Regions from separate parts of the Bradyrhizobium sp. LA2.1 genome, predicted to be linked through region 2. Evidence: riboswitches for the same ligand, from Rfam matches in the RefSeq annotation. Region 2 holds a riboswitch; the other holds the start of a gene.
The links. Region 2 has a riboswitch for glycine ahead of gcvT (glycine cleavage system aminomethyltransferase GcvT). Riboswitches for the same ligand answer to the same signal wherever they lie in the genome.

Region 1: linked by a shared signal. The riboswitch ahead of ABIB95_RS08735 (D-amino acid dehydrogenase) and the one ahead of gcvT (glycine cleavage system aminomethyltransferase GcvT) in region 2 are both predicted to bind glycine.

Annotation. Positions count from the first base shown of each region.
Region 1 covers NZ_JBEPQI010000004.1:165,345-177,226, reverse strand. The annotation lists gene ABIB95_RS08750 (ABC transporter ATP-binding protein) at 1-591, opposite strand, end outside; gene ABIB95_RS08745 (ABC transporter permease) at 606-1,493, opposite strand; gene ABIB95_RS08740 (ABC transporter permease) at 1,514-2,455, opposite strand; gene ABIB95_RS08735 (D-amino acid dehydrogenase) at 2,637-3,938, opposite strand; glycine riboswitch at 4,006-4,120, opposite strand; glycine riboswitch at 4,124-4,227, opposite strand; gene ABIB95_RS08730 (M20/M25/M40 family metallo-hydrolase) at 4,322-5,452, opposite strand; gene ABIB95_RS08725 (ABC transporter substrate-binding protein) at 5,720-7,330, shown strand; gene ABIB95_RS08720 (glycosyltransferase family 39 protein) at 7,544-9,139, shown strand; gene ABIB95_RS08715 (multidrug effflux MFS transporter) at 9,343-10,545, opposite strand; gene ABIB95_RS08710 (TetR/AcrR family transcriptional regulator) at 10,725-11,306, opposite strand; gene ABIB95_RS08705 (crotonase/enoyl-CoA hydratase family protein) at 11,405-11,882, shown strand, end outside.
Region 2 covers NZ_JBEPQI010000004.1:319,572-331,453, forward strand. The annotation lists gene ABIB95_RS09505 (diguanylate cyclase domain-containing protein) at 300-1,508, shown strand; gene ABIB95_RS09510 (TrmJ/YjtD family RNA methyltransferase) at 1,678-2,877, opposite strand; gene ABIB95_RS09515 (NADP-dependent isocitrate dehydrogenase) at 3,226-4,437, shown strand; gene ABIB95_RS09520 (DUF3455 domain-containing protein) at 4,535-5,077, shown strand; gene ABIB95_RS09525 (cyclic nucleotide-gated ion channel) at 5,082-6,308, opposite strand; gene alaS (alanine--tRNA ligase) at 6,315-8,993, opposite strand; glycine riboswitch at 9,227-9,315, shown strand; gene gcvT (glycine cleavage system aminomethyltransferase GcvT) at 9,459-10,607, shown strand; gene gcvH (glycine cleavage system protein GcvH) at 10,618-10,986, shown strand; gene gcvP (aminomethyl-transferring glycine dehydrogenase) at 11,167-11,882, shown strand, end outside.

The DNA of each region.
Region 1 (11,882 bases), 150 kb from region 2:
CGTCAGGATCTGCTTCTGCGTGGTGACGTCGAGCGCGGTGGTCGGCTCGTCGGCGATCAGCAGCTTCGGCTCCAGCACCAGCGCCATCGCGATCATGATGCGCTGGCGCTGGCCGCCGGACAGGCGATGCGGATAGGAGGCGAAGATACGCTCGACCTGGGGCAGGCGGACCTGCTCCATCATGTCGAGAATGCGCTTCTTCCGCGCCTTGGCGTCGAGATCGGTGTGGGCGCGCAGGACCTCGTCGATCTGACGGCCGACCGGCACCACCGGATTGAGCGCGGTCATCGGCTCCTGGAAGATCATCGCCATCTGCGTCGCGCGGAGCTGGCGCAGGCGGCGATCGGTCGCGGTGAGAATCTCTTCGCCGACCAGCTTGACGCTGCCGCCGGTCGGAACCAGCGTGCCCTTCGGCAGCAGGCCCATCGTGGTGAGCGAGGTCACCGACTTGCCCGAGCCGCTTTCGCCGACGAGACACAGTGTCTCGCCCTTATGCACCTGGATCGAGATCCCGTCGATGATGTTTGCGCCCTTCGGCTTCTTGCCGATGGAGACGACGAGGTTGTTGATGTCGAGAACTGGGTTGGTCATCACTTGATCCGTCATCACTTGCCCTCCCGCTGCTTCATGCGGGGATCGAGGGCGTCGCGGGCGGCGTCGCCGATCAGATTGATGCTGAGGATGGCGATCGAAAGCAGCAGGCCCGGCCAGAAGATCAGCGTCGGCTTGAGCTGAAAATACTGACGGCCCTCGGCCATGATGTTGCCCCAGGTCGGCGTCTCCGGCGAGATGCCGGCGCCGAGGAAGGAGAGGATGGCCTCGGTCAGGATCGCGGAGGCGCAGACATAGGTGCCCTGGACGATTAGCGGTGCGATCGTGTTCGGCATCAGATGGCGCCACATGATCTTCGGCAGGCTGGAGCCGACCGAGATCGCAGCCTCGACGTAAGGCTCCTCGCGCGCGGACAGAACGACCGAGCGCACCAGGCGTGCCACGCGCGGTATTTCGGGGATGGTGATCGCGACCAGCACGGTCCAGATGCTGGCGCCGGACAGCGACACCACGGCGATCGCGAGCAGGATGCTCGGCATCGCCATGAGGCCGTCCATGACGCGCATCAGGACGGCATCGACCAGCTTGAAGAAGCCGGAGACGAGGCCGATCGCAAGACCGATGACGATCGACAGGATCGCCGAGCCGATGCCGATCAGGAGCGAGATGCGGCCGCCATAGATGACGCGCGACAAGAGGTCACGGCCATAGGCGTCGGTGCCGAGCAGGAACTGCGCGGAGGCCGGCTTCAGCCGCTGCGAGGGCGCAAGCTGGACCGGATCGTGCGGCGCGATCAGCGGCGCCAGGATCGAGATCAGCACGATCAACGCGAGCAGGATCGTGGCCGCCGCGATGATCGGCGTCGAGGTGAGGAATCCGAAACGTGGCCGCAGCGGCGACGTGATCGGAATGGACGACTGGGGAAGGCTATCGACGGACATTTTTGTTGTTATCCTTAGCCCTAGTACCGGATCCGGGGATCGAGCAGCGTGTAGGCGACGTCGATCAGGAGATTGACGACGACATAGATCAGCGACGTCAGCAGGATCATCGCCTGGATGACTGGGTAGTCGCGCGCCAGCACCGCGTCCACCGTGAGGCGGCCGATGCCGGGGATGTTGAACACGCTCTCGGTGACGACGACGCCGGAGATCAGCAGCGCAAAGCCGGTGCCGATCACGGTGATGACGGGCACCGCGGCATTGCGCAGCGCATGGCGCATCATCACGGCGACCTCGTTGATGCCCTTGGCGCGGGCGGTGCGGACGTAGTCCTCACCGAGCACGTCGAGCATCGCCGCACGCGTCATGCGCGCGATCAGCGCGATGTAGATGAAGGAGAGCGCGCAGGTCGGCAGGATGATGCGTTCGAAGAACGGTCCAAAGCCGTTGAAGATGCTGCGGAAGCCCTGCACCGGCACCCAGCGCAGGTCGATCGCGAAGACCTCGATCAGGAGATAGCCGACCACGAACACCGGCACGGAGAAGCCGAGCACGGAGAGGCCCATCACGAAACGGTCGATCCAGGTGCCGTGCTTCCATGCCGCGATGACGCCCAGGGGCACGGCGACGATGACGGCGAGAATGATTGTCGACAGCGCGATCGAGATCGACGGCTCGACGCGCTGGCTGATCATCTTCATGACTGGCAGGTTGGAGATCAGCGACGTCCCGAGATCGCCGTGCAGCAGCTTGTTCACCCAGGTGATGAATTGCACGATCAGCGGCTCGTTGAGGCCGAGCGAGTCGCGGATGCGTTCCAGCCGTTCCGGCGTCGCGTTATCGCCGGCGAGAATGGCGGCGGGATCGCCCGGCGTCAGCCGCAGCAGCAGGAAGACGAACAGCGCGACGACGCCCATCACGGGCACCGCGGCCAGAACGCGGCGAATGAGATAACCTAGCATGCACCTATCTCCGGCTGCGGAACTTGTGGGGCCGAGAGGCCCCCGTGGAATCGGTTCTGTCTATCATGCACGCCTGTCACTCGGGCTGGAAAGCCGGCCGGAGAAGCCGACCTTTCGGGGCAAATTGTGTGCCAAGGGCAGGGCGGTCGCAAGAGGCCGCCGAGCCTCCGATATCGGCCACTCAGGATGCATGGCGGAACTCGCGCTCAACCCTGAGTGAGGGTGCGGTCGGCGGTGCGTTGAGCCCGCGCCAGCCGTCGATGGTCCCGGCAATCATCTGTGCGGTCGCCGCCGACAAGGTCCAGCCGAGATGGCCGTGGCCGGTGTTGAAGAACACGCCCGGCATCCGTCCTGCGCGCACCACGGGCATCATGTTAGGCATCATCGGCCGCAGCCCGGCCCAGGGCACGACCTTGGACGTTTCGACGCCGGGGAAGTTGCTGCGCACCCAGTCGACCAGCGGCTGCACGCGGTCGGCGCGGATGTCGCGGTTGAAGTCGTTGAATTCGGCGGTACCTGCGACGCGGAAACGATCGGCGCCGAGCCGGCTGGTGACGATCTTGGCGGCTTCGTCGAGCAAGCTCACGGTCGGCGTCGCATTGCGGCTTGCGGCAGTGTCGAGCTGCACGGTGATCGAGTAGCCCTTTACCGGATAGACGTTGACGCGCTCGTCGAGCAGGGCGGCGAAGTGGCGGCTGGCCACACCGGCGCAGACCACGACGCCATCAGCCTTCAGCATGCCGCGCGCGGATGCGACAGCATCACTGGCCGAAAGATCAGCCCAGCCGATGACAAAGCCGCCACCTGCCTGGGCAATGGAATCGATGTTGGCTTCGTGGATAAAGGTCGCGCCGCGCCGCTTGCAGGCTTCCGCAAGCCCGCGCGTGAACTTGTGGATATCGCCGGTGGCATCCGACGGCGTGTAGAAGCCGCCAAAATAGTCCTTGCGCAGCGTCGGCTCGATGGCGCGGATCTCCTCCGGCGTCACCGGGCGGCGATCGAGCCCGCCTTCCTTCAGCAGCGCATTGACCTGCAGGCCGGATTCAAAACCCTTCTTGTCGTGATAGATGTGCAGGATGCCGCGGCGTTCGAGATCGAAGTCGATGCCTTCGCGCTCCGCGATCTCGAACAGATGCTTGCGGGCTTCGATCGCGAGCCGCGTGGTCTGAACCGTGTTGGCGCGGTAGTTGCCGATGTTGGCGACGAACTCGCTCATCCACGAATATTTGTGCCAGTTCGGCCGCGGGTTCATCAGCAGCGGCGCATCGCGCCGGAACATCCAGCGCAGGCCTTTCAGGATCGTGGCGGTGCTGTTCCAGACTTCGGCATTGCTGGCGGAGAGCTGTCCGCCATTGGCGAAGGAGGTCTCCATCGCGGCGTAGCGGTGCTTGTCGAGCACCGTCACCTTGTATCCGCGTTCAAGCAGGGCATAGGCGGTCGTTACGCCGGTGATGCCGGCGCCGATGATGGCGATATGGGTCATGGCAGGTTCGGGGCTCCCGTGAGTTAGAGTCGGCTAACCGCCGGCCAAAGGCCGTTGGCGGCGCCCCATCTGTCACGGTTACCTGAGAGCTTGATCCGGCGCGGACCTCGGCGAGGTCAGCTCCGGACTATCCCCTTCGGTGGACGTCACGACCACATTGGCCGTGCCGCCTCTCTCCAGATCGTCCTGACGATACGGTCCTTTTGCCTGAGAGTTTCCGGGGCGGTTGCTCCGTCGGCGCCGCAACGAAAGCCTGAACTCTCGTTGCGATCTCTCCCGCATCGTCGCGTGGACAATCGAGCAGTACGATGCGCCTCATTTTTAGACAAGGCTAAATTTAAACCGCGACTGCCAACGCATTGTGCAGTGCGAAGGCTGCGTCGTCAGTCGAGCGTCGCCAGCAAGCCGGCCATCAGGCGCCCGCGTTCAACTAGGCTCTCGACCTCGATGAACTCCTCGAGCGTGTGGCCGTTGCCGCCGCGCACGCCGAGGCCGTCGAGCGTCGGGATGCCCATCGCGCCGGTAAAGTTGCCGTCGGAGCCGCCGCCAGAGCTCGCATGCGGCAGCTCAGTGCCGAGCGACTTGGCGATGCCGCGCGCCTTTTCATACAGCGCCATGGTGCCGGCATCGGGCTCCCATACGGGGCGCGTGACGCCGCGCGTCACCTTGAACGTGACATCATTGGTCGTGCCCGACAGCGCCAGCATCCGCTCGACGCCGCGGTCGAGATCGGCCTGGCGCTTGGCCATGGACAGCGCCTCGCCGGTGGCGGTCGTGGCAACGCAATTGACCCATTGTCCGCCGTGCACGACGCCGACCGAGAAGGTGCAATCCTCCGTCGTCATCGCGTCGATGGCGAGGATCTGCCGCGCCATCTCGCGGATCGCCGAGCGTCCGGCCGACAATGTCGCGCCGGCATGGCTCGGCCGGCCCGTCGCTTCCAGATTGAACCGCGCGATGGCGTAACGTCCGGTGGTGACACCGTTGTCGGCGCGGCCCGGTTCGGGCACCAGCACATATTTGTTGCGCGCGGCTTCCGCCTCGATGATGTCGCGCGTCGAGGGCGTGCCGACTTCCTCGTCGGGCGTAAACAGCACGGTGATCGGCAGCGGCGTGGTGAAGGACGCACGTGCCAGCTGCCGGATCGCTTCCAGCGAGAGATAGTTGCCACCCTTCATGTCGTAGATGCCGGGGCCGTAGCACTTGTTGCCGTCGCGCCGCCATTTCAGCTTCTCGATGGTGCCGACCGGGTGGACGGTATCCATGTGGCCGGCGATCAGGATGCCCGGCTCGCCCTGTTTCGGATGCGGGAAGCGCGCGCGGATCACGCCGCCAAAGCCCTGTCGGCCGCCGATGCGTTCGATCGTCGCACCCATGATCGCCATATCCCGCGCTGCGATATCGAGCATGCGGTTGACGGCACCCGCGTCCCAGGTCGGGCTCTCGCATTCCACCCAGGTGCGCAGGCCCTGGAGCATCGCCTCGGAATCGAAGGGAAGATTGGCTGGATTCATCTTAATGTCTCTCAAGCTTCGAAAGATGGAACGCGCATTGCATTGGCGCGGACGGGACTGGCGGAAAGCGTTGTAGAGCCAAACCGATCTTTGTGGAGCCCGTGGGCGCGCCGCTTGGGGCTGCAGCGAAACCGGATTGACGCGCTCAACACTGTCTGCAAGTCTCGAAAGACAAAGGCATCGCATGAGGTTAGTTCGCCTAAAGAACGAACCGAATGCTCAACCAATAACCTGCCTTTGAACAGTTTCACGTCAGGAGAAACTTTTATGTTGAGCTTGATGCGCCGGGGGCGTCGCGCGTTCGCCTCCACACTTGCGCTATCGGTCGTTGCGCTTTCGACGGCGATGGCCTCGCCGGTACTTGCCGCCGCCAGCAAGACCATCACCGCGGTGATGCATTCGGATCTGCGCATCATCGATCCGATTTTCACCACCGCCTACATCACGCGTGACCATGGCTACATGGTCTACGACACGCTGATCGCGACGGACTCGAACTTCAAGATCCAGCCGCAGATGGCGGACTGGAAGATCTCCGACGACAAGCTCACCTACACCTTCACGCTGCGCGACGGCCTGAAGTGGCACGACGGTACGCCGGTGACGGCGGAAGACTGCGCCGCTTCGCTGAAGCGCTGGGCCGCGGTCGACGGCATGGGCCAGCAGATGATGCAGTTTACTGCGAGCATCGAGGCGACCGACCCCAAGACCATCACGCTGAAGCTGAAGGAGCCCTACGGCCTCGTGCTCGAATCGATCGGCAAGCCGTCCTCGCGCGTCGCCTTCATGATGCCGAAGCGTCTCGCCGAAACGCCGCCGGACAAGCAGATCCCCGAGCAGATCGGCTCGGGTCCGTTCAAGTTCGTGCAGGGTGAATTCCAGCCCGGCGTGAAGGCGGTGTACGTCAAGAACACCGACTACGTGCCGCGCAAGGAGGCGTCGAGCTGGACTGCCGGAGGCAAGTTGGTCAAGGTTGATCGCGTCGAATGGATCACCATGCCGGATGCGCAGACCGCAGTGAACGCGCTGCAATCGGGCGACATCGACTTCATGGAAGTGCCGCCGTGGGATCTGCTGCCCGTGCTTGAAGGCAATGCCGACCTCAAGACCGAGACGCTGAACAAGTTCGGCTATCAGACCCTTGGGCGCATGAACTTCCTCTATCCGCCCTTCGACAATCCGAAGATCCGCCGTGCCGCACTTCTGGCGATGAACCAGAAGGACGTGCTCGACGCGCTCGTCGGCAATCCCAAATACTACAAGATCTGCGGTGCGTTCTTCATCTGCGATACGCCGTTCGCGACCGACGTCGGCTCGGAATCGCTGGTCAAGGGCAACGGCATGGCGGAAGCCAAGAAGGCGCTCGCCGAGTCCGGCTATGACGGCACGCCCGTCGTGGTCATGGTGCCCGGCGACGTCGTGACGCTGAAGGCGCAGCCGACGGTCGCGGTGCAGTTGCTCCGCGAGGCCGGCTTCAAGGTCGACGCGCAGGCGACCGACTGGCAGACGGTGGTCAGCCGGCGCGCCAGCCAGAAGCCTCCGAAGGAGGGCGGCTGGAACATGTTCTTCACCAACTGGGTCAGCGCCGACGTGTCCAACCCGATCGCCAATCTGTCGATCGGCGGCCAGGGCAAGAAGGGCTGGTTCGGCTGGGCGGAAAACGCCAAGATCGAGAAGCTCAAGGACGACTTCGTCCGCGCCGCCTCGCTCGACGATCAGAAGAAGATCGCGACCGAGATCCAGAAGGAAGCCTATGACCAGGTGATCTACGTGCCGCTCGGCCAGTATCTGGCGCCGAGCGCGTGGCGGAAGTCGCTCACCGGCGTGCTCGACGGCCCGGCGACGCCGGTGTTCTGGAACATCGACAAGACCGAGTAAGGCGAGGGCGCGCCAGCGCGCCTTCCCCGAGCGTTACGCGGCGTCGCTGTCATCAGCGGCGCCGTTTTCGTTTGTCAGCCTCGCGTCAGCTTTTAACTCTTCCAGTGTCCAATCATTGCTATTTGTTTCTGACTTGAAATAGATGTGCGCGGTTCGCACATCACTTCCTTCCTGCATTTGAGTCCCGTGTCGATTGATTTTTCATTTCGGGCGATGGCCGAGCGGTCCGATCGCGCGCCGGCGCGATGGCGGCGGCCTTTCCTGCGCTGGCTCGACGGCGTCGAGGCGGGTTGGGCCGTTCCGCTTCTCATTGTGTGCTTTGTCGCGCTCTGGACGATCTATCTGGTCGTCGCCTATGCCGGCAGCGGCCTGCACCCTGATACCCTCGAGGCCTGGACGCTCGGGCGCCGTTTCGCGTGGGGCTACCACAAGCATCCGCCGCTGATGGGCTGGATTACGGCGGTGTGGACCTCCGTCTTCCCGCTCAGCGACTGGTCGCTGCAATTGATGGCGATGGCCAATGCCGGGCTCGCCCTGTTTTTCGTCGACCGGATCGCACGGCAGTTCGTGACCGGGCACAAACGCATCCTGGTGCTGCTGCTCCTGATGCTGACGCCGGCCTATCAATTCCACGCCCAGCGCTTCAATGCCAATACGGTGCTGCTTGCGCTTTGGCCGCTCGCGACCTGGTGTTTTCTGCGCGCGTTCGAGACCCGCAGCGCGGCCTGGGCGGTCGCGGTAGGATGCACCACGGCGCTGGCGATGGTCGGCAAATATTATTCGGTCTTCCTCGTGGCGAGCTTTGCATTTGCCGCGCTGGCTCATCCCGCGCGCCGCGCCTATTTCACGTCCGCTTCGCCGTGGATATCGGTCGTGGTCGGGCTCGCGGTGTTGTCGCCGCACATCTACTGGCTCGCGACGACGGGGGCGTCGGCCTTCACCTACGCGATGGCGCACGCCAACGGCAACTTCGTGAGCTCACTCGGCGAGGTGCAGAACTTCCTGCTCGGACTCGTGGCGGCCATCAGCGTATCGGCCGTCTTCTGGGTGATCATCGCAGGCACACGGCTGAAGCAATTTGCGGCCGACTTCGCCGCGATGAATTCCGGCCTGCGGCTTCTTTTTTACGTTGCGATCGGCACGATCGTACTGCCGGTCCTGACGTCGCTGGCGATGGGGACCGATCTGCCGTCGCTATGGGCGTTGCAAGGGCTGTTCCTGTTCGTCGTGCTGATCGTCTGCGGCACGCGCTACCCGATCGAAAGATTCTACACCGTCAATGTCACGGTCATCACCGCAATCGTTGGGCTCGCCGCTGTCTTCGTCGCCGCTCCGATTCACGCCGTCTATCGCAACGATCACGGCTACGAAGAGGGCCGGAATTTCTACGCGCAGGTAGCCAACGAGATTACTCGCGAATGGCACGAGCTGACCGGGGAGCCGCTCAGCGCCGTCAGTGGCGACGATTCGCTGGCCTTTGCGACCGCGTTCTACAGTCCGGACCATCCGTATTACGCGCGGCCGTTCGAATTTCAGTACACATGGGGCATGCCGCGAAAGACGACATTGGATCGCGGTTGGGCCGCACTCTGTTTCAGCGGCCAAGACTATTGCGGCAGGTGGATGGAGTCCGTGTCCGCGCGCGCCGAGCATTTCGTCAGGCGCCAGTTCACCGTGCAGGCGACGCTATGGGGCAAGCCCGGCCTGACACGGGACGTGGTCGTGCTGATCGTGCCACCGCGAACGAGCAGCGCGACGCCCGAGAGCGCCGCGCAGGACTTCAGCGCCAGCAGGCGCCCGACGGACTAGGCTTTGCGCTCAGCAGTGGCTGTCGCGGATTCGCTCGAGGCCTTCGCTCGCGAAGGGGGGAGTGAACGCAGTTCGGTCGGCGCCCGACGTCGGGCGTTCCGTTTCCGCCCGATCCGGGGTGGTGTTGTCTTCGCGATGTTCCGGTTCCATGAGGCGGCCTTTCGAATTGCTGCAGTACAACATCGACGCGGCCGGGAAGTTCCTCATGCGATGGGACGATGATGCGGCTTGAACAGCCGTCCCTTTTCCACCACCAGCACGATCGCAAGCGCCGCCAGCGTCGACAGGAAGAAGCCGACCGAGAACGGCAGCAGCGTGCCGTCGAAACTCTGCCCGATCGCCATGCCGACGACGATGCCGATCAGCGTCGTGATCGAGCCGTAGAGCGAGGAGGCGGTGCCGGCGATATGGCCCTGCGGCTCCATGGCCAGTGCGGTGAAGTTCGCGACCATCATGCCGAACGAGAACATCATCAGGGCGGACAGCACCATGAACAACGAGAGCGGCAGCATGCCGAGGCTTTCCGTCAGCAGCATCACGCCCGCAACCGCGGTGTAGAGCGTCAGCGCGCCGTGCGAGATCACGCGCATGCCGAGCCGCCCGACCAGCTTCGCATTGAGGAAGCCGGCGATGGCGGTGCCGGCCGCGATCGCGGCGAAGGCAATCGGGAAATAGTGGCCGAGATGATAGACGCCGGTGAAGACCTGCTGCGCCGAGAAGACATAGGCAAAGAGCGCGCCTATCACGCTGCCGGCGGCCGTCGCATAGCCGATGGTCTGGCGGTTGGTCACGGTCTGCCGGAACGCCGAGAGCACGTCGGCGGGCGCCAGCGACCTGCGTTCGGACTCGGGAAGGGTTTCAGGCAGCCGCAGCACGCTCCATGCGAGCGCGAGCAGTCCGTAGAGCATCAGGACGACGAAGATGCCGCGCCATTGCGTGACCAGCAGCACCGCCTGCCCGAACGAGGGCGCGATCACCGGCACCGCGATGAATACCATCATGGCGAGCGACATCACGCTCGCCATCCGGCGGCCGACATAACAGTCGCGCACGATCGAGGTCGCGATCACGCGCGTTGCCGACGTGCCGAGCCCCTGCAGCGCGCGCGCCAGCAGCAGCGTCTCGAACGAGGGCGCGGCGACCGCCAGCACGCTCGCCACCGCATAGACGGCCATGCCGCCGAGCAGCACCGGGCGGCGGCCGAAGCGGTCCGACAACGGACCCATGACGAACTGCCCCGCACCGAAGCCGATCAGGAAGGTGGAGAGCACCAGCTGAAGATGGTTGGCGTTGGGAATGGCGAAGGCTGCCCCGATGTTGGGCAGCGCCGGCAGCATCATGTCCATCGCAAGCGGATTCAGCGCCATGATGGACGCGATCACGATGACGAATTCTGGAAAACCCATGGGCCGGTGTCCCGAGGACACCCAATCGTCGGCATTGACGTCGGACAAAGCTCACCTCTGAAAATCAGAGGCTTTTTGATCGGTTATGCTGCGTCGCACAACCCATGTTTCGGGATGGCTGACAGGCGGGTGCACAAGAATTGGTGATGTCGCCGGCTCGGGAAGGGCCGCCTCGTCCATCATCGTGCGCTACGGGCCTGCTCGACGAGATCGAGCGCCAAGCGTCCCGCGGTGTCGACATAGTCGAGATCGCGATGGATCAGCATCACGGTCGTGGCGCCGTCGAGCAGGATCACGAGCTGGCGCGCGAGCGCCGCTGCACCGGCAACGCCATGCCCGCGCAATTCGGTTTCGAGCCACGCTTCAAAACGCTTCTTGTGCGCCGCGCCGGCCTTGACCGCGGGATGTGCCGGCGTGTTTGCGAGCTCGGCAATGCTGCGCAGGAATCCGCAGCCGCGCCATCGCGGCGTATCCATGGAGCGTCCGAGCCTCGTGAAGAGACCGCGGACCTTGTCGGCCACTGTGCCCTCGGTCTCGGCGAACCAGCGCATATAGAGCTCCAGCGTCGGCTGGTCCCTGGCCGCGATGGTCTCGGCGACGAGCTCGTCCTTGCTGGTGAAGTGATAATAGAGCGTCTTCTTGGTGACGCCGGCCTTCTCGGCGACCGCGTCCATGCTCACCGCCCTGATGCCTTCGCCATAGAACAGGCGCGTCGCCGCGATGACGATCTGCTCGCGTGTGGTGTCGCCTTTGCCTGACATCGCGAATGTATACTGCCTAGTGAGTATACACGACAAGACCGCTGTGGCTGACTTCCGCGCCTGTTCGACCTGGAATTCGACCTGGAAGGAGCCTGCACTTGTCCGATCTCGTACTCTCCGAAACGCGAGGCGCTGTCGCGCTGCTGACGTTCAATCGCCCGAACAAGCTCAATGCGCTGAGCTACGGCCTCGTCGACCGCCTGATGGCGATCCTCGATCGTATCGAGGACGATGCCGATATCCGCGCCGTGATCCTGACCGGGGCGGGCGACCGCGCCTTCTCGGCCGGCGCCGACATCGTCGAGTTCTCGGAGAGCGTGAAATGCGGGCCGGACGCGGCGGTAAAGGCCTTCGTGCGGCGCGGGCAGGCTATGACGGCGCGCATGGAGGCGTTTCCGAAGCCGATCATCGCCGCCGTGAACGGCATCGCCTTCGGCGGCGGCTGCGAGATCACGGAAGCCGTGCATCTCGCCGTCGCGAGCGAGCACGCGAGCTTCGCCAAGCCCGAGATTGCGATCGGAATCACGCCGACCTTCGGCGGCACGCAGCGCCTGCCACGGCTCGCAGGCCGGAAGC
Region 2 (11,882 bases):
GCGAAGCGCCGTGCTCATCACTCCAATCTCAGCTCCGTTGAGCGACATGGTGGGCACGCTTCCGCCTCCGCTGTTCGAGCTACGGCGGACAAGTCGCTTTGCCCTCCCTACCTCTAATCACGCAACACATCCGTCGCCGCACCTTCGGCCTGCACCAATCCGCATTCTCCTGCACGCCCGCGGCCGCGCTTGCGACAGTTTACCTTGCGTCAAGCACGCCCGGCAATCGATGGCTGTCTTAAAAGGCTTGTTAGGAGCGGTCATCGTTGTTGGCGCCCGGAATACGGGGACGCTCTGCAATGCAATCGGACGAGGGACTCTACAGTGCGCCACGCTGGCGCCTGACACGCTGGCTCGCCGAGCCGGGGCTAGGTGTTCCCGACGACATCCGCGCCGCGCTCATTGTCCAGCTCTATGGATCGCTGCCGGTTTTTGCTGCCGGCGCCGTCAACACCATTGCCGTCGCCGCCGTGATCGCTGGCCGCAAGCAGACTGCACCATTCATTGTCTGGCTGGTCATGGAGATCGCGATCTGCCTGGCCCGCCTCGCCGTGCTCGTCAGCGCGCATCGCAGGGCGCGTGCCCACCGCCCGACGCCAACCGACCTTCATCTCCTGCTCGCGGTCGCCTGGAGCGCCAGCGTTGGATTTGGCGTCGTTGCCAGCCTGGCCAGCGGGGACTGGGTCGTCGCCATGCTGGCCTCGCTCTCGGCGGCGGCGATGGTCGGCGGCATCTGCTTCCGCAATTTCGGCGCGCCGCGGCTGGCCGGGACCATGATCCTGCTGAGCCTCGGTCCCATCATCCCCGGCGCCGCGTTCGCGGGCGAGCCGCTGTTCTACATCGTCTACCTCCAGGTGCCGATGTATCTGGCCGCGATGACGGCCGCCGCCTTCCGCCTCAATCGGATGCTGATCACCACCATGCGCGCCGAACGCGAGAACAGCCATCGCGCGCATCATGATGCACTCACGGGGCTGCTCAATCGCGCGGGCTTCGTCGAGGCACTCAGCGCCAGACTTGGCGCCCACGCCGAACGACGGTTCGCTGTGATGTTCTTCGATCTCGACGACTTCAAACCGGTCAACGACACGTTCGGACACGCGGCGGGCGACGAGGTGCTGAAAGCGGTGGCCGGGCGCGTGCGCCGGGCGCTGCCGGACGGCGCCGTGGTCGCCCGGATGGGCGGCGACGAGTTCGTCGTGCTCGTCGACGGCGTCACGGCCGAAATGGCCCAGGAGGCGGGATACCGCCTCATCAGCGAGGTTGCCGTCTCCTATGAGCTCGGCGGCGAGGTGCGCGCCGGCGTCGGCGCCAGCGTCGGCATTGCGATGTCGCCGGATCATGGCGCCGAAGTCGAGGAATTGCTCGCGGTCGCCGATGCAGCACTTTACGAGGCGAAGTCAGGCGGCAAATCGCGTTGCTGCCTGGCCTCGGTCGAGACCAACCTCGCCGCGTTACGTCGGCTGCAGCAGAGCGGCGCGAAGGGCCCTGTCGCAAGCGCCGCCTGACGCAGTACGACTGACCCACCCCACAAGCGCGATCCCGTAGGGTGGGCAAAGGCACGTAGCGCCGTGCCCACGACTTCTGTCTCGGCTTTGTCGAGCGACATGTTGAGCACGCTTCCGCCTCCGCTCTTCGAGCTACGGCGGACAAGTCGCTTTGCCCACCCTACGAGACCTATGCGCTTTGCTCGATCATCCCCTGCAACCGCACCAGCTCCGCCTCGAGATCGCGCTCCACGTCCGCTGCCCGGATCTCCAGCACGCGATAGTCGCGCGCCTCCAGCCACGTCCGCCGGCCAGCACGATCAGCCGCGATGGTCTCGCCCTCGCCCGGGTTGACCAGCTCGATCGCGATCCGGTGCGGGAACGAGACGAAATCGGGAATGTGCCGGCCGACCGGGGTCTGGCGCTTGAACCCTCCTGCGAAGCGGCGGTCGCGGGTCAGGGCCTGCCAGAGCAGGCGCTCGGCGTCGGTCGGGTTGCGGCGGAGCAGGCGGGCGAGCCCGCGCACCGTCGAGCCGCTGTCGGGCACGCCGCCGCCCTGGCCGTGCTCGGCCAGCAGCGCGCGCAGGCGCGTGGCCTGCTCGCCGTCGAGCACGCCGCCCTTGGCCGGGCCCTTGCGCCCTTCCGCGATCGCCATCACCACCCCGTGCAGGGTGTGCATGTCCTGCTTGGTCGGCTCCATCCGGCTGAAGATGTTGCGCAGGTTGACCAGCATGGTGTCGCGCTTCTCGGCCGGGCGGAGGAATTCGACCCGGTCGAGCTCGCGGATGAGGTTGTCGAAGAAGGCCTGCATCTGGTGCTGCGAGGCGCGCTCGGAGCGCTCGGGCATGCTGTGCGGCAGCTCGCCTGACGTTGCCCGCTTGAACCATTCATAGCCGACCAGCAGCACGGCCTGGGCGAGGTTGAGCGAGGCAAAGCCCGGATTGACCGGGAAGGTGATGATGCGATTCGAGAGCCCGACCTCCTCGTTGGTCAGCCCCCAGCGCTCGCGGCCGAACAGGATGCCGGCCTTGCCCCCGGTCGCGACGTGACCCGAGATCTCGGCCGCGGCTGCCTCCGGCCCGACCACCGGCTTGGCCTGGTCATGGGGACGCGCGGTGGTGGCGAACAGCAGGTCGAGATCTGCGACCGCCTCGCCGACCGTGTCGAACAATTCGACCTTTTCCAGAATATAGTCGGCGCCGGCCGCGGCGCGCTGGGCGGCGATGTTGGGCCAGCCGTCGCGGGGATTGACGATGCGCAATCGGCTGAGCGCAAAATTGCCCATGGCGCGCGCGGCCATGCCGATGTTTTCGCCAAGCTGCGGCTCGACCAGGATCACGATGGGACCGTCGAGGGAAAGGCCCGCCTTGGTCTTGTCAGTCCCCGACATCTCGCTTCGCTTTCACACTGGTTCTCAAGGCCTTGGCAAGGCGCTCTTCAGGAATTGATTCAAAGCCGGCCTGCCCCGATCCGTTGGGGCCGGCTGCCCGTTCGCCTGTCGTTTGCCTGTCCTGACGAAATTCTCAAGGGAAATAACGGGTTGGATTCGACTTTTGAATCTCTTCTGAAGCCTGAGGCCCGCCCCCGCGGCAGGGCCCGCCCCGCCCCCCATCTGGGCAAGCTGGATGAGCTAAAAGTGCATAATCCCTTGGCTTTCGCCCGCTGCAGTCCGGTGCTAAGAGGCGGCGGATATTCCCGTGGCGCGCCAAAGCGCCGTTCCCAAGAGGCTTCCCCGATCATGGCAAAAATCAAGGTGTCCAACCCCGTCGTCGAACTGGATGGCGACGAGATGACCCGGATCATCTGGCAGTACATCAAGGACAAGCTGATCAACCCGTACCTCGATGTCGAGCTGCTCTATTTCGACCTGGGCATGGAGTACCGCGACGAAACCAACGATCAGGTGACCATCGACGCCGCCGAGGCCATCAAGAAGGTCGGCGTCGGCGTCAAGTGCGCCACCATCACCCCGGACGAGGCCCGGGTGAAGGAGTTCAACCTCAAGCAGATGTGGAAGTCGCCGAACGGCACCATCCGCAACATTCTCGGCGGCGTGATCTTCCGCGAGCCGATCATCTGCAAGAACGTGCCGCGCCTCGTTCCCGGCTGGACCAAGCCGATCATCATCGGCCGCCACGCCTATGGCGACCAGTACCGCGCCACCGACATCAAGTTCCCCGGCAAGGGCACGCTGACGATGAAGTTCGTCGGCGAGGACGGCACCGTCATCGAGAAGGAAGTGTTCAAGACCCCGGGCGCCGGCGTCGCGATGCAGATGTACAATCTCGACGATTCCATCATCGACTTCGCCCGCGCCTCGTTGAACTACGGGCTGCTGCGCAACTACCCGGTCTACCTCTCGACCAAGAACACCATCCTCAAGGTCTATGACGGCCGCTTCAAGGACATCTTCCAGGACATCTACGACCGCGAGTTCAAAAAGGAATTCGAGGCCAAGGGCCTGACCTACGAGCACCGCCTGATCGACGACATGGTGGCCTCGGCGCTGAAATGGTCCGGCGGCTATGTCTGGGCCTGTAAGAACTACGACGGCGACGTGCAGTCCGACACGGTCGCGCAGGGCTACGGCTCGCTCGGCCTGATGACCTCGGTGCTGCTCACCCCCGACGGCAAGACCGTGGAAGCCGAAGCCGCCCACGGCACGGTGACCCGCCACTACCGCGAGCACCAGAAGGGCAAGGAGACCTCGACCAACTCGATCGCGTCGATCTTCGCCTGGACCCGCGGCCTGTCGCATCGCGCCAAGCTCGACAACAATGCCGAGCTCGCCAAGTTCGCGAGCACCCTGGAGAAGGTCTGCGTCGACACCGTCGAGGAAGGCTACATGACCAAGGACCTCGCACTGCTGGTCGGTGCCGACCAGCGCTGGCTCTCGACCACCGGCTTCCTGGACAAGGTCGCGGAGAATCTCACGAAAGCGTTGGCGTAAGCCATCGTCCGCAATTTCGCCCGACTGGGCCAGACATCATCACGGGCCGCGCCAAAGCGCGGCCCGTTTCTTTTTGAGAGCTTTTGCGGAGACCATCATGTTCATCAAGCTTGCTGCCTCCACCCTGCTGCTAGCGGCCCTGATCGGACCGGCCGGAGCTGCGGAGCCCGAATCGACCGAGGCGCCACGCGGACAACTCAAGCTTTACACTCTGCCAGCAGCGATCCTGGCCCTCGGCGAGACCGCCGTGCTCAGCGTCCACGCCGAGGGCGCGCAAGTCTATGAGTGCAAGGCCGCCGCCGACGGCAAGCTCGCCTGGGCCTTCCGCGAACCGGTCGCGACGTTGCTGTCCGAGGGCAAGACCGTCGGCCGTCACTACGCCGGTCCGAACTGGGAGCTGGCCGACAGCAGCGCCGTGGTCGGCAAGGCCATTGGCAACGCGCCGGGCGCAACCGCCGCCGATATCCCCTGGCTCAAGCTGGAAGTCGCCTCCCGCCGCGGCAGCGGCATCCTGACGCCGGTCACCACCGTCCAGCGCATCAACACCCACGGCGGCAAGCTCGAGGGTTCTTGCGACAAGGCCGGCGATTTCAAAAGCGCGCCCTACTCGGCCGACTACATTTTCCTGAAGAAGGGCTGACCGCTTAGGGGGCGGTGTCGTCGCGCTCCGCCTGCGCCAATTCTGCCGCCGCAAGATCGCCGGTCTCCTCGAGCCGTGCCTTCGCGGTCTGGTGGACGTGGGCGGCGAGCGTCGGCATGCGCTCGATCAGCGCGTGAAAATCCTGGGCGTCGAGCACGAGCAGCCGCGTCTTGCGCGTCGCCGTAACCGTGCCGCTGCGCTTGGTCTTATGTAGCAGCGCGATCTCGCCGAAGAAGGTGCCGTCGGTGAGGCGCACCTGCTGGCTCGGCAGCGTGATCTCGACCTCGCCGGCAGTGATGAAATACATCGACGAGGCGGTATCGCCACGGCGCACCAATATCTCGCCCTGCTCGATGGTGCGGGCGCGGAGCAGCCGCATGATGTCGGCGATCTCCGCGGCCGAAAGATGCGAGAACAGTGGCACCCGCGCCAGCATGCCCCAAGTCACCACGAAATCGCGCCGCCTCACCTCCTCGGCGAAGGCGGTCGAGATGATCGCGACCGGCAGCGCGATCATGGCGAAGCCTGAGATGATCGCGAACACCGAGATGAATTTTCCGAGCGGCGTCACCGGCACGACGTCGCCATAGCCGACGGTGCCGAGCGTCACGATTGCCCACCACATCGCGTCCGGAATGGTGCCGAGCTTGCTGGGCTGCACATCACGCTCGATGGCGTAGAGCAGCGAGGCGAAGGTCAGTACCACACCGATCAGGATGACGATGCAGCCGATCAGCGCACGCCGCTCGGCATGGATGGCCGCGAGCAGCGAGCGCATCGCCGGCGAATAACGGATCAGCTTGAAGAACGGCAGCACGCCGAGCCCAGCCAGCGTCGCGTGCCGGCCGGTGGCCAGCACGATCGCGGCCGGCAGGAACGCCATGAGGTCGATGATGCCGAGCGCGGAGAAGGCATAAGAGAGCCGGTCGGACAGCGCGGAGCCGTTGCGCTGGGTGTGCCCCGCCACGGTCCACAGCCGCGCCAGATATTCGAGCGCGAACACGATGACGGCGAGGACGGCGACCGCGCTGAACAGCGTGTCGAACCGCGCGTCGAGCTCCGGCACCGAGGCGAGGATCATCGCGACCACGTCGAGCACGATGACGCTGATGATCACCTGGATGAAGCGCGACCCGATCGAGTAGGCGAGCGGATCGTGCTCCAGCAATTCGTACAGGCGATCCCTTAGGTTGGGATCGGCCGAGCCACGTCCTCGCGGAACGAGGCGCATGGCCGTTTACGCGCCTGCCATCGCTTTTTCGATCGCCGCGAGCGCCTCGGGCGCCTTGGCGCCATCGGGACCGCCAGCCTGCGCCATGTCGGGCCGGCCGCCGCCGCCCTTGCCGCCGAGCGCCTCGGAGGCGACGCGCACCAGGTTCACGGCATTGAAGCGCGCGGTGAGATCGGCGGTGACGCCGACCACGATCCCGGCCTTGCCGTCCTCGGTGACGCCGACGATGGCGACCACGCCGGAGCCGATCTGCTTCTTGCCGTCGTCCGCAAGGCTCTTGAGATCCTTCATCTCGATGCCCTCGACCGCGCGCGCCATCAGCTTGACGTCGCCGACCTCACGCACGCCTGCGGCTGCGCCGTTCCCGACGGATGTACCGCCTCCCATCGCGAGCTTCTTGCGGGCGTCAGAGAGCTCGCGCTCGAGCTTCTTGCGCTCCTCCATCAGGGCTGTGATGCGCGCCGGGACGTCGTCGATCGAGGTGCGCAGCTCGTTGGCCGCGGTCTTCGCCAGCGCCATGGTCTCGTTGGCGTGCCTGCGCGCGTAGTTGCCGGTCAGCGCCTCGATGCGGCGCACGCCGGAGGCGACCGCGCTCTCGCCGGTCAGCGTGATCAGGCCGATGTCGCCGGTGCGCTTCACATGGGTGCCGCCGCAGAGCTCGACGGACCAGCCGAGCGCGTTGGTGCCGCGCTCCCGCGCGGTCCGGCCCATCGAGACGACGCGGACCTCGTCGCCATACTTTTCGCCGAACAGCGCGCGCGCGCCGGCCTCGCGGGCCTCGTCCACGCCCATGACGCGGGTGGTGACCTCGTCGTTCTCCAGCACCACGTCGTTGGCGATGTCCTCGACGCGGGCAAGCTCTTCCGCCGTGATCGGCTTCGGGTGCACGAAGTCGAAGCGCAGGCGGTCGGGCGCGACCATCGAGCCGCGCTGGGCGATGTGGTCGCCGAGCACCTGGCGCAGCGCCTCGTGGATGAGATGCGTCGCCGAATGGTGCGCGCGGATCGAGGAGCGCCTGCCGTGATCGACCTCGAGTTGCAGCGCGGTGCCGAGCTTCAGCTCGCCGCTCTCCACGGTGCCGACGTGGACGAAGAGATCGCCGAGCTTCTTCTGCGTGTCGGTGACGCGGAACTTGATGCCGCCTTCGCCGCTGAGCACGCCGGTGTCGCCGACCTGGCCGCCGGACTCCGCGTAGAACGGCGTCTGGTTGAGCACGATCGCGCCGGTCTCGCCGGCCTTGAGGCTCGCGGTTTCCTGTCCGTCCTTCACCAGCGCGGAGACCACGCCTTCGGCGCTCTCGGTCTCATAGCCCAGGAATTCGGTGGCCCCGAGCTTCTCGCGCAGCGGAAACCAGATCGCTTCGGAAGCCGCCTCGCCCGAACCCTTCCAGGACTCGCGCGCCTTGGCCTTCTGGCGCTCCATCGCGTCGGTGAACGAAGCTTGATCCACGCCGATGCCGCGCGACTTCAGCGCGTCCTGCGTCAGATCCAGCGGGAAGCCGTAGGTGTCGTACAGCGTGAAGGCGACGTCGCCGTCGAACATGTCGCCTTTCTTCAGGGACGCGCTCTTCTCGTCGAGGATGGCAAGGCCGCGCACCAGCGTCTTGCGGAAGCGGGTCTCTTCCAGCCGCAGCGTTTCCTCGATCAGGTTTTCCGCGCGCATCAGGTCGGGATAGGCCTGGCCCATCTCGCGGACCAGCGCCCAGACCAGGCGGTGCATCAGCGGCTCTTTCGCACCCAGCAGCTGCGCATGGCGCATCGCGCGGCGCATGATCCGGCGCAGCACATAGCCGCGGCCCTCGTTCGAGGGCAGCACGCCGTCGGCGACGAGGAAGGCCGAGGAGCGCAGATGGTCGGCGATGACGCGGAACGAGGCGACGGTCTGCTCGTTCGGCCCGCTGCCGAGCGCGGACGCGGTCGCGTCGATCAGATGGCGGAACAGGTCGGTCTCGAACACGCTGTCGACGCCCTGCATGATGCAGGCCATGCGCTCCAGCCCCATGCCGGTGTCGATCGAGGGACGCGGCAGATCCACGCGCTCCTCCTTCGTCACCTGCTCGTATTGCATGAACACGAGATTCCAGAATTCGAGGAAGCGATCGCCGTCCTCTTCCGGCGAGCCCGGAGGTCCGCCCCAGATGTGGTCGCCGCGGTCGATGAAGATCTCCGAGCACGGGCCGCACGGCCCGGTGTCGCCCATCGCCCAGAAATTGTCCGAGGTCGGGATGCGGATGATGCGGTCGTCGGAGAAACCCGCGATCTTCTTCCACAGCCCCGCCGCCTCGTCGTCGGTGTGGTAGACGGTGACGAGCAGCTTGTCTTTCTTGAGCCCGAACTCCCGCGTGATCAGGGTCCAGGCCAGCTCGATCGCGCGCTCCTTGAAATAGTCGCCGAACGAGAAATTGCCGAGCATCTCGAAGAAGGTGAGATGGCGCGCGGTGTAGCCGACATTGTCGAGGTCGTTGTGCTTGCCGCCGGCGCGCACGCATTTCTGCGACGTGGTGGCGCGCTGATAGGGCCGCTTCTCGACGCCGGTGAAGACGTTCTTGAACTGCACCATGCCGGCATTGGTGAACATCAACGTCGGATCGTTGCGCGGCACCAATGGCGAGGAGGACACGATCTCGTGGCCGTTCTCGGCGAAGAAGTTCAGAAAGGTCGACCTGATCTCGTTGACGCCGCTCATGTTCATCCAATCGGGTGTGCTTGGACCCGCGATACGCCATCCAAACCGGGCATTTGGGCTGATATCTGCGGGTCAAAGCGCTTTTAGACAAGGCCAGCTGCGCTGTCCAGAAACTGTGCAAGGAGATCAGTGAGTTGCCGCAGGCGCGCAATCCCGTTTGCAATCCCGTTGAAAGCCGCCAAGTGCGCGTTGACAGGCTTGGCCGGGCTGTGGTCTGTACCCATCTGTATCGTACGGCCACGTCGGGAGAGACCGGCTTTGGTGCCGGCGCCGAAGGAGCAACCGCCCCGGAAACTCTCAGGCAAAAGGACCGCGTGGCTTTGACGACATCTGGAAAGAGGCGCCGACGGGTATAGCCCGGACAGCGTCCGCCGACGGGATAATACTCTCAGGCACAGCGACAGATGGGGCTTCGACTGGTTGCTACCGGGGAATCGTCCCCGGGGAACCGCCGAGGGCCCCGTAATGCTTGCGCGCGACGACCAAGATTCCCTCAAACGTACGCCCCTTCACGGGCTTCATGTCTCCCTCGGCGGCAAGATGGTGCCGTTCGCGGGCTATGACATGCCCGTACAGTACCCCGCGGGCGTCCTGAAAGAGCACCTCCATACCCGTAGCCAGGCCGGCCTGTTCGACGTCTCCCACATGGGCCAGCTCGCGCTTCGGCCGAAGTCGGGCAAGGTCGAGGACGCCGCCCGCGCGCTGGAGCGGCTGGTGCCGCAGGACATCGTGGCGATCGCCCCGGGACGGCAGCGCTATGCCCAGTTCACCAATCCGGACGGCGGCATTCTCGACGATCTGATGGTCGCCAATTTCGGCGATCACCTGTTCCTGGTCGTCAACGCCGCCTGCAAGGAAGCGGACGAGGCGCATCTGCGCGCGCATCTCTCGGGCGACTGCATCATCGATTCGCTTCAAGACCGCGCCCTGATCGCGCTGCAGGGCCCGAAAGCGGAAGCGGTGCTGGCGAAATTGTGTGCAGAGGCGCCCTCCATGAAGTTCATGGACGCCGGTCCGCACAAGGTCGCCGGCCTCGACTGCTTCGTCTCGCGCTCCGGCTACACCGGCGAGGACGGGTTCGAGATTTCGGTCCCCGCGGCCGATGCCGAGCGCCTCGCCAAAACGCTGCTGGACAATCCCGATGTGATGCCGATCGGCTTAGGGGCCCGCGACAGCCTGCGGCTGGAAGCCGGGCTCTGCCTCTACGGCCACGACATCGACACCGCCACCACGCCGGTCGAGGCCGCGCTGGAATGGTCGGTGCAGAAGAGCCGCCGCAGCGGCGGCGCGCGCACCGGCGGCTTTCCCGGCGCCGATGCGATCCTCGCTCATTTCGATAACGGCGCGAGCCGCCGCCGGGTCGGCCTGCGCACGGAAGGCCGCGCGCCGGTGCGCGAGGGCGCGCTGCTGTTTGCGGATGACGCCGGCGGCGAGCCGATCGGAAAGGTCACCTCGGGCGGCTTCGGCCCGAGCCTGAATGCGCCGGTCGCGATGGGCTACGTGCCTACGGCATCGAGCGCGCTCGATACAAAACTCTTCGCCGAGGTGCGCGGCCAGCGGCTGCCGCTCACGGTCGCCGCCATGCCTTTCGTGAAAAACACCTACAAACGCTGAGGACAAGACAATGACCACGACGCTGTACACCTCCGACCACGAATGGCTGGCCATCGACGGCGACGTCGCCACCGTCGGCATCACCGACTACGCGCAGTCGCAGCTCGGCGACGTCGTGTTCGTCGAGCTGCCCAAAGCCGGCCGTGCCCTGAAGAAGGCGGAAGCCGCCGCCGTCGTGGAATCGGTGAAGGCCGCCTCCGACGTCTACGCGCCTGTCACCGGCGAGGTGCTCGAGACCAACGACGCGCTCGCCGCCGAGCCGGCGCTGGTGAACTCGGACGCGCAAGGCAAGGCGTGGTTCTTCAAGATCAAAATTGCCGACAAGAGCGAGCTCGGCGGCCTCATGGATGAAGCCGCCTACAAGGCCCACACGGCGTGAGATGAAGCGAACTCTGACCTCATATTCGGTGTCATCACCCGCCTTGTGCGCACTGCGCACTCGGGCGGGTGATCCAGTACGCCGCGGCTTCTCGGCTCAAGCCGTGACGCCTGCGTTTACTGGATGCCCCGCCTTCACGGGGCATGACGGCGACAGCGAAATCTAAAGCGAGGACCCATGATGACCGCGCACCGCAAATCCAATGGCGACACCGCCGCCACCTTCGTTCGCCGCCACATCGGCCCGTCGGCGCGCGACGTCACCGCAATGCTGGAGGCCGTCGGCGCCAAGAGCGTGGACGCCCTGATGGCGGAGACGCTGCCGGCCTCGATCCGGCAGACCGCTCCGCTCGATCTCGGCAAGCCCTTGAGCGAGACCGAGGCGATCGCGCATATGGCCGAGCTCGCGCGAGAGAACCAGGTCTTCACCTCGCTGATCGGCCAGGGCTATTCCGGCACGATTTTGCCCGCGGTGATCCAGCGCAACATTTTGGAGAACCCGGCCTGGTACACGGCCTACACGCCCTATCAGCCCGAGATCAGCCAGGGCCGGCTGGAGGCGCTGCTCAACTTCCAGACCATGATCTGCGATCTCACCGGTCTCGACGTCGCCAACGCCTCGCTGCTGGATGAAGCGACCGCCGCGGCGGAAGCGATGGCGCTCGCGGAGCGGCACTCACGGGTCGAAGCCAAGGCCTTCTTCGTCGACAAGGACGTCCATCCGCAGACGCTGGCTGTGATGCGCACCCGCGCCGAGCCGCTGGGCTGGACCCTGATCGTCGGCGATCCCCTCGCCGATCTCGACAAATCAGACGTGCTCGGTGCGCTGCTGCAATATCCGGGCTCCTCGGGCGCCGTGCATGACCTCAGGCCCGCGATCGCGACGTTGAAGGCCAA